DNA from 2 places in the Photobacterium kishitanii genome. Region 2 is predicted to be linked to the other one. Evidence: predicted binding sites of a transcription regulator. Region 2 holds the regulator's gene; the other holds the start of a gene.
The links. The regulator MetJ, encoded in region 2, represses methionine synthesis genes. The targets are predictions, from matches to a motif close to TTAGACNTNTANANGTCTAA.
Positions count from the first base shown of each region.

Region 1: a site for MetJ is predicted at 3,125-3,144, ahead of metN (methionine ABC transporter ATP-binding protein MetN). Genes of this name have one in related genera too.

Region 1 is NZ_LN794352.1:694,628-699,466, forward strand. It holds gene tsaA (tRNA (N6-threonylcarbamoyladenosine(37)-N6)-methyltransferase TrmO) at 1-285, opposite strand, end outside; gene PPBDW_RS03530 (MetQ/NlpA family lipoprotein) at 390-1,208, opposite strand; gene PPBDW_RS03535 (methionine ABC transporter permease) at 1,269-1,955, opposite strand; gene metN (methionine ABC transporter ATP-binding protein MetN) at 1,945-2,979, opposite strand; gene gmhB (D-glycero-beta-D-manno-heptose 1,7-bisphosphate 7-phosphatase) at 3,272-3,829, shown strand; gene PPBDW_RS03550 (hypothetical protein) at 4,060-4,203, opposite strand; rRNA gene PPBDW_RS03555 (16S ribosomal RNA) at 4,522-4,839, shown strand, end outside.
Region 2 is NZ_LN794352.1:267,778-272,616, forward strand. It holds gene priA (primosomal protein N') at 1-2,167, opposite strand, end outside; gene rpmE (50S ribosomal protein L31) at 2,433-2,645, shown strand; gene metJ (met regulon transcriptional regulator MetJ) at 2,766-3,083, opposite strand; gene PPBDW_RS01465 (O-succinylhomoserine (thiol)-lyase) at 3,392-4,558, shown strand; gene PPBDW_RS01470 (bifunctional aspartate kinase/homoserine dehydrogenase II) at 4,558-4,839, shown strand, end outside.

The sequences.
Region 1 (4,839 bases), 430 kb from region 2:
ACGAAAAGTAGCACGACTGGCAAATACACCAATGCGTTCATTACCACCAAGGCGAGGTGGACGTACCGTCGGCCGCCAACCTGCGTCTAAGTTTTGATCAAATAAAAACAGTAACCATACGTGGCTAAATTGTTCAATGCCTCGTACTGCGTCTAATGAATTAGCTTGATCTTGTAAAACAACTTCACAGCGAGCGCTAGGCACTAATCCTGGTTGACGAGGAACCGCGAATTTTTCTTTATAAGGAGAGTGAATAATACCGATAGGTTCAATGCTATAAGCCATCAAATTAAGCCAATTATAAGCTGAAAATAATCCTATAATATAACATAAAAAAAAGAGCAGGCGATGAGGCCTACTCTTGATGGCAGTATAGCTAATCGTTGTGATTACCAGCCTTTAACGGCACCGCCATTGAAGATGGTTTGGGCTGAATTATAGACATCGTCTGATTGGTAAGCCTGAATGAACTTTTGGACATTTTCAGCTTTGACGTTGTCTTCACGCGCCACGATAATATTGACATAAGGTGATTGTTTATCTTCAACAAACACGCCGTCTTTTTCTGGGGTTAGATTTAAGCTACTCGCATAAGTAGTATTAATAATCGCTAAGGCAACATCATCTAATGAACGCGGCAGTTGTGCTGCTTCTAATTCAACGATTTTGAGGTTTTTAGGATTGTTAACAATATCTAATACCGTTGCCGTCAAACCCGCATCTGGTTTGAGAGTAATTAAACCTTGTTGCTGTAATAATAATAATGAACGGCCAAGGTTAGTCGGATCATTGGGAACCGAAATTTGATCGCCATCTTTTAATTCATCAACCGATTTAATTTTATTCGAGTAGCCTGCAATAGGGTAAACGAAGGTATTTCCAGCAATCGCAAATTTATAACCACGATCTTTAATTTGCTGCTCAAGATAAGGTTTGTGTTGAAAAGCGTTAGCGTCAATAGAGCCTTCAGCTAGTGCAGCATTGGGTGACACGTAATCAGTAAAAGTGACTAATTCAACATCAAGTCCATATTTATCTTTGGCTTGTTTAGCTGCAACTTCTGCAACTTGTTCTTCTGCGCCAGCCATAACGCCAATTTTCACTTTATTGTTATCAACAACGGGTGCTTCTTGATCACTACAACCCGTCAGCGTGATAGCAGCAGCGACGCCAGCAATGGCAAAAAGATGTTTAAGATTGAACGCCATAGTATTTCTCCTTAAATGGGCTTTCCATAATGATGTAATTATAAATAACGACTTGCGTTATTAGCGATGATCAACACGTTTAACTAAGTGATCACCAATAGATTGAATAAGTTGTACTAAAATAACTAACATGATGACGGTGATTGCCATAACTGTGCCATCAAAGCGTTGATAGCCATAACGAATACCGACATCGCCTAAACCGCCGCCACCAACAGTGCCTGCCATTGCGGAGTAACTGATTAAGGTTACTAAGGTAATAGTGACAGCATTAATAATTCCAGGTAGTGCCTCTGGTAGCAGTACTTTGGTAATGATCTGCATTGGGGTAGCGCCCATTGCTTGTGCTGCTTCAATTAATCCCGCAGGAATTTCTAGTAATGCTCCTTCAACGAGACGAGCAATAAAAGGAATCGCCCCCACCGTCAGTGGCACAATAGCAGCAGCTGTTCCGATTGAACTGCCAACTACAAACCGAGTAAAAGGAATAATCGCGACTAATAAAATAATGAAAGGGATCGAACGGCCGATATTGACCACAATGCCAAGTACTTTATTTAAAATTGGGTTTTGCCATAAACCATTTTTCTTAGTTAGGTGCAGTGCAACGCCAAGTGGAATACCGATGAGAAAACCAATCAAACCTGAAACTAACACCATGGTTAATGTTTGTCCCAGCGCATCGATAAGTAATTCAGTGAGGCGTTGATTGCTCTGCCACCATGTTGTTATTGAATCAAGCGACATAACCTAGCACCTCAACATTTAATTTATGATCACGTAAAAAAGAAATGGCATCATCAATAGCGGTTTGAGTACCAAAGAACTCCGCTAGCATCAGCCCAAATTTAACCCCGCCAGCATAATCCATATCAGAACTTAGAATACTGATGTCTAGATTAAACTCACGTGCCACTTGGCTAATTAAAGGCGCATCAACAGAGTCACCAGTAAATTCGAGTCGAATTAATGGGTAGCTTCCTTTTATAGGAGTTGGGGTCATGCGTAATTGATAATCTTCAGGGATAGATAAATCTAATGTTGAGCGAATAAATGCTTTCGCTAATTCTGTTTTAGGGTGTGCAAAAATATCGCCGACTAGGCCTTGTTCAACCAACTCACCATCACCGATGATTGCAACTTGATGACAAATACGTTTAACCACATCCATTTCATGAGTGATTAATAAAATAGTTAAATTAAGTTGCTGATTAATTTTACGTAATAAAGTTAGGATTGATTGTGTTGTTGCTGGATCGAGGGCGCTGGTGGCCTCATCACATAGGAGTACTTTTGGATCAGAAGCTAAAGCGCGTGCAATAGCCACCCGTTGTTTTTGACCACCACTTAAATTTGAAGGGTAACTATTACGTTTATCTTCTAAACCTACGAGTGATAGCAATTCAGTCACTTTAGTCTTTATTGCTTGTTCTGAAGCGCCAGCAAGTTCTAACGGTAATGCAATATTGGCAAATACGGTGCGAGACGAGAGTAAATTAAAATGTTGGAAAATCATGCCAATTTTACGACGAGCTAAGGTTAAGTCTCTGGATGCTAGCTGTGTTAAATCAATACCATCAACGATGACATTACCTGAGGTTGGCTTTTCTAATAAATTCACACAACGGATTAGGGTGCTTTTCCCTGCTCCTGATGAACCAATCACGCCAAAAATCGTTCCTTGTTCAATGGTGAGATTAATATCTTTTAGCGCATTTATCGCTTTCTCACCTTGATAGAACACTTTGTTGACTTGCTTTATTTCTATCATTGAACTTCCTGATTCTTAGATGAAATGATTATATGAAAGTGATGTTATATTGCATTTATTGTTAAATATTGGTTATTGTAGTTAAATCATCTTAACCACTGTTAAACTGATGCTATGGTGAATCGGTTTTTAAGTCAATAGCTATTTTTACGTCTAGACGTCTAAATGGATATTGTGATTTATAATATCGTCTGCCGTCATCATGATCATCTTCACAAGCGTGATAACTAATACTTTTCGATGTCAACTCGTGACATAATCAGCATAATATCTAATTTTTGAGGGCTTTCTTGTGGCCAAACCTGCTGTCTTTATTGATCGTGATGGCGTAATAAACGTTGATCGTGGCTATGTACATACTGTTGATGATTTTGAATACATTGATGGTGTTTTTGGTGCATGTAAAAAATTCAAAGAAATGGGTTACTTACTTGTTTTAGTCACTAATCAATCAGGCATTGCTCGTGGTTTCTTTAGTGAAGACGAGTTTATTACTTTGACGGAATGGATGGATTGGAATTTCGAAGATCAAGGTATTGAACTTGATGGTATTTATTATTGCCCACACCATGCAACAGAGGGTAAGGGTGAATATTTACAAGATTGTGATTGCCGTAAACCTAATCCAGGTATGTTGCTATCAGCTGAGAGTCATTTAGATATTGATATGTCAAAATCTGTGATGATTGGCGATAAAGCGGATGACATGAAAGCAGCAATAGCTGCTGGTGTCGCTTTAAAAGTATTAGTACGTACAGGTAAAGCTATTACTGAAGAAGGTGAAGCTTTAGCTGATGCTGTTTTTGACGGCATTAAAAATGTTCCAATATGGCTAGCAGAACAAGCATAATTGTAATGCTATATAAAGAGCAGTAGTTATACTGCTGCTCCTATAATTGTAGCTATAGCTAATAATAAAGCTTATCAGTAAGACTGATAATTTATTAAGGCTACTATATAGTGTACAACTCGCTACGACTACAATCTTCCCACTTTAGTTTTACCTTCAAAATCACCACTTAAATACTATTGATCTTTTTAGATTGAGTCATTAATCCGTAAATTTAAATATAATGATGTTTAATAGTTAACTATTTTCACTGGTAGTGAAGCAATCCGCTCATCAATTATTGCTAAGCATGGTTGAAAAATAGATAAAACAACCATAGTTGCTTTAAAAGTAATCAGTTGATTGTGTGGGTGTAAAAAAACTATTGTCAGCATCAAAAATCTCCCTATAATGCGACCTCACTGACACGGACAACGGCGCAAGCGGTTACCGAAAGTCAGTACGTTCTTTAACAATTTGACCATGCAATCTGTGTGGGCACTCACTGAATAGTTAAGTCGAAAGATTTATCAATAAACTGAGTGACCAAAACAAAATGACCCAATCTATTTATAGAGACGATTATTTTGGCACAGTTATTTAATTATCATTTTTTAAATGATAAAAAGCTTTAAAATTACATTCTTTATTTATAAAGAATTGGTATTAAAGTCAGTATTTATTGAGCCGTTTCGAAAGAAACAACAAAACTTTAATTGAAGAGTTTGATCATGGCTCAGATTGAACGCTGGCGGCAGGCCTAACACATGCAAGTCGAGCGGTAACAGAAAAGAAGCTTGCTTCTTTTGCTGACGAGCGGCGGACGGGTGAGTAATGCCTGGGAATATACCCTGATGTTGGGGGATAACTATTGGAAACGATAGCTAATACCGCATAATCTCTTCGGAGCAAAGAGGGGGACCTTCGGGCCTCTCGCGTCAGGATTAGCCCAGGTGGGATTAGCTAGTTGGTGGGGTAATGGCTCACCAAGGCGACGATCCCTAGCTGGTCTGAGAGGATGATCAGCCACA
Region 2 (4,839 bases):
AGCGAATTTTTTTGGCTAAAGGTAAAAGTTGGATCGCTGGTTTAGCAATAGTAAGCATTTGTTGCAGTTTCTTGCGATTAGGTATTTGTAAAATGAGTTGCCATCGAAACCGTCCTGCACGTCGAGCAAGAGGGGCTGGGTTAGGTCCTAAGACACAACAATCTTGGTCGTAAACTGGACTTGCTTCAAAAATGGCGCGAATTTGTTGTAAAAATTGACATACTAAATCACTGTCATTGGCTTCGGCGCGCAGTAACACTAAGTGAGTAAACGGCGGTAATAATGCTTGGCGACGTTCAGTTAATGCAGCCTGAGAAAAAACACCATAGCCTTTATGTAGCAATGATTGTAGCAGCTGATGCTCAGGATGATGGGTTTGTAATAATACCGCACCGGGTTTACTGGCGCGTCCTGCACGACCTGCTACTTGAATAAATAACTGTGCTAATCGTTCTGAAGCGCGAAAGTCATTGCTGAATAAAGCACTATCAACATCAATGAGTGCAACTAAAGTGACATTTGGAAAGTGATGACCTTTGGCTAGCATTTGGGTGCCGATTAAAATTTGATACTCATTGTTTTTAATCGCTTCTAAATAGTTTTCTAGTGAGCCTTTACGACGAGTGCTATCGCGATCAATACGTACCGTTTTAAATTCAGGAAATAACTCTGCCAGTTGTGCCTCAAGTTGTTCGGTACCGACACCAACCGGTAGCAGTTGGGTTGAGCCACATTGTTGGCATTGGTGCATAATTGGTCGCTGAGTCGCACAGTGGTGGCAGCGTAACTCACCAGATTGTTGATGGAGGGTGTAATAAGCGTCACAACGATTACACTCAGCGATCCAGCCACATTCATGACACATCATTGCTGGTGAAAAGCCACGTCGATTAAGAAACAGCATTACCTGATTACCCGCATTGAGGTGTTTGCGCATTTCAGCTATCAGTGGTGCGGATAAACCTGCGTTTAAATACAAGCCTTTGACATCAATTACCCCATGACGTGCTGCGCTCGCATTACCCGCTCGCTTTGAGAGGGTTAAGTAATGGTATTTACCCGTTTGCGCATTATGTAAGGTTTCAAGTGCTGGCGTCGCTGAGCCTAATATAATGGGAATATTTTCTTTGTTAGCGCGCATTACTGCCAGATCTCGAGCGTGATAACGCAGACTGTCTTGTTGTTTATAAGAGGCATCATGCTCCTCATCAACAATAATAATCCCAAGGTTAGCAAAGGGAGTAAACAGTGCCGAACGAGTACCGATAATGATCCCAGCTTGGTTATCACGTCCAGCAAGCCATGCTGTCATGCGTTCACTATCATTTAAACCAGAGTGCACTGTTTCTAAAGGAACATTAAACCGGCGCTTAAAGCGGTTAATGGTTTGCGGCGTTAAGCCGATCTCAGGTACTAAAATAAGTGCTTGTTTACCCGCGGCTAAAATAGGCTCGAGTAGATTGAGATAAACTTCGGTTTTACCTGAGCCCGTTACACCGTCTAACAGATAACAACCAAAATTGGGGTTGCTGTTAACGGTGGCGATAGCTAATGCTTGTTCTTCATTTAAACGTGGTTTCTGTTCGGTAATAGCAAACTGCGGTTGCCACTGTAGTTGCTTTGGCTGATGTTGTTGTTCGCTGATCCAGCCTTTTTGCATCACGGCTTTTAAAGTAGCACTGCTAACATCATGGCTAAGTAAACTATCATGACTAAGTGGGCCATTGCGCAATAGATTTAGAATTTGAGCTTGTTTAGGCGCGCGTTTTAAACCATTGAGTGGTTGTTCACGACCAGTATCAGTGAGTTGCCAATATTTTAACGTCGCCGCAGAAGCTTCTCGACCTTTACGCAGTAATGCTGGCATCGCATTGGCTAAAGCATCACCTAATGGATATTGATAATAACTGCTGGCCCATTTTAATAGTTCAAATAATGCCGGTTGCCATAATGGCTGATTATCCAATACTTGTTGAATGGGTTTTAATTGTTGAATTGGGAAATCAGAATCATTACCGATAGCAACTACGATCCCCACCAATCGCTGTCGACCAAAAGGTACCAGTACGCGCCCACCAATGACGGGGGTAGTGTTAGGTTTGATTAAATAATCAAAGTTTTTGTCTAATGGGACAGGTAAAGCAACGCGTGCTATTGGGTGGGTCATATGTTATCGCTTTAATTGAGCTTGTACTAAATAGTAACAGATCGAGTGATATTGGATAAGTACTGCAATTTAACGACTATTATTTACTGTTTTAGTTGTAAATAAAAGAACGATAAAAACAATGTCTGAGTTGATCTATGGGGAATGATTGATTACTATACGCCGCCTGATTTGTCGTAAATCTACGACAGACTATTTTATTAACCACGTGTGGTGCCCGGCTTTGGATCGGGAGAGCGACACGGCCTTAACTTGAGGTTTCCCCATGAAACAAGGTATCCACCCAGAATACAAAGCAGTAAACGCACGTTGTTCTTGTGGCAACACTTTCGTATTTAACTCTACTATGAGCAAAGACGTTAACCTTGACGTATGCGATAAGTGTCACCCATTCTACACTGGTAAGCAACGTCAAGTTAGCTCTGGCGGTCGTGTGGACAAATTCAACAAGCGTTTTGGTGCGCTTGGTAGCAAGTAATTACTTGCCAACTGAATTTAAAAAAAAGGGATGCGCAAGCATCCCTTTTTTTATGGCATAAATTTACCAGATCTAAAAAAACCAGCATAAAAGCTGGTTTTTTGCTATCGCATGTACGTATTATTCATTAATGTCTTCGTAGCTTATTCCCATCGCTTCCATCAATGCTTTGGCTTCGGCAGGTAGATCATCGGGGTGATCTTTACGAATATCATCATCAGTCGGTAGCGGTTGGCCCGTGTAAGCGTGCAAGAAAGCTTCACAAAGGAGTTCACTGTTGGTCGCGTGGCGCAGGTTATTGACCTGACGACGGGTACGTTCATCAGTAAGAATTTTGAGAACCTTTAATGGAATAGACACTGTAATTTTTTTTACTTGTTCATTTTTCTTACCGTGTTCTGCATAAGGGCTAATATATTCGCCATTCCACTTTGCCATGTTTTACCTTCTCAGCGATGTTTAATTAATGATGATAACAATGTCGCGATGACGGTTGTTAGTACATAGTCATGATAGGCGGCGATATTACGTGAACATCGTTAGTTTGTCCTCTATCGCGGTATACAACTGTTGCTAGATCACGACTATTTTTTTCAATAACTGAATTTTAGCGGGATTTACTGCTATAAGCAAAGACATATGGACGTCTGGAAGTGTTGACGTCTTGTTTTGATGTGGTTAAGGTTGTGTAGCCACTATTATCTATTTTCAGGGATCAGCCCCTTTTTATAACAAGGAACGTTATCATGAGTGACAAGCAGCTTGCGACAATTGCAGTCCGTACCGGTATTGATGTTGACTCACAATACAATGCTGTAGTGCCCCCAATCTATTTAACTTCGACTTATAGTTTTCCAGCACTCGGCGAGCTACCGCAGTACGATTACTCACGTTCAGGTAACCCAACCCGTAACACATTAGCTGATGCTTTGAGTGACATGGAAGAGGGAGCTGGTGGGGTGGTGACCAGTTGTGGCACTGCGGCAATGAATTTATTAGTGTCTGCGTTGCTCGGCCCCAATGATCTGCTCGTTGCCCCGCATGATTGCTATGGTGGTAGTTATCGGTTATTCAGTACTCGCGCTCACAAAGGGGACTTTAAAGTGCTGTTTATTGATCAATCTGATCCCGATGCATTGGCCGCTGCTTTAGCACAAAAACCGACCTTGTTATGGCTTGAAACACCGTCTAACCCATTGCTACGGGTGATTGATATTAAGGCGATTAGTCAGCAAGCACAGGCTGTTGGCTGCCAAGTCGCGGTTGATAACACTTTTCTATCGCCGTTATTACAGCAACCGCTGTCTCTTGGGGCTGATTTTGTGGTGCATTCAACCACTAAATATATTAATGGCCATTCTGATGTTGTCGGTGGGGTGGTCATTGCCAAGCAGCAAGCCGCTGCTGAAGATCTAAGTTGGTGGGCCAACTGTATTGGCGCGACTGGGGCGCCGTTTGATGCTTATTTAACCCTGCGAGGCCTACGCACTTTAGCGCCTAGAATGCGAATGCATGAAGAAAATGGTGCCGCCGTATTAGCTTATTTGCAGCAACAACCTCTGGTTGGCACTATTTATCATCCGAGTTTACCAACCCATCCCGGACATGAGATTGCTAAGCGCCAGCAGCGTGGTTTTGGCTCAATGATGAGTTTTGAATTTGCCGGTAGCTACCAGCAACTTGAATTATTTGTAAAAACGCTGCAATTATTTTCATTGGCTGAGTCGTTGGGGGGCACGGAAAGTTTAATTGCCCATCCAGCTTCAATGACTCATCGAGCAATGACTGATGAAGCTCAACGCGCAGCGGGAATTTCAACTGCTTTACTGCGCTTATCCGTTGGTCTCGAAGATCCTCGTGATTTAATTGCCGATCTTACTCAAGCGTTCGCCGTTGCAGAGGATCTATGCTGATGAAAAAAGATCTGCGCCAGCTGCATAAGTTTGGAGGTAGTAGCCTTGCCGATTCACAGTGTTATCGGCGAGTGGCTGAGATTTTAGGCGCTTATTCTAAGAATCATGATTTGGTGGTGGTTTCGGCAGCAGGTAAAACTACTAATCAACTGTTATTGTGGCTAGAACAATTGGTTACTGATGGTCGCTTAGCCCATGCCACTTTATTATCAATTCGGACTTTTCAACAGCAGTTAATCACTGAATTATTAGAGCCAGAGCAAGCACAATCATTACAGCAG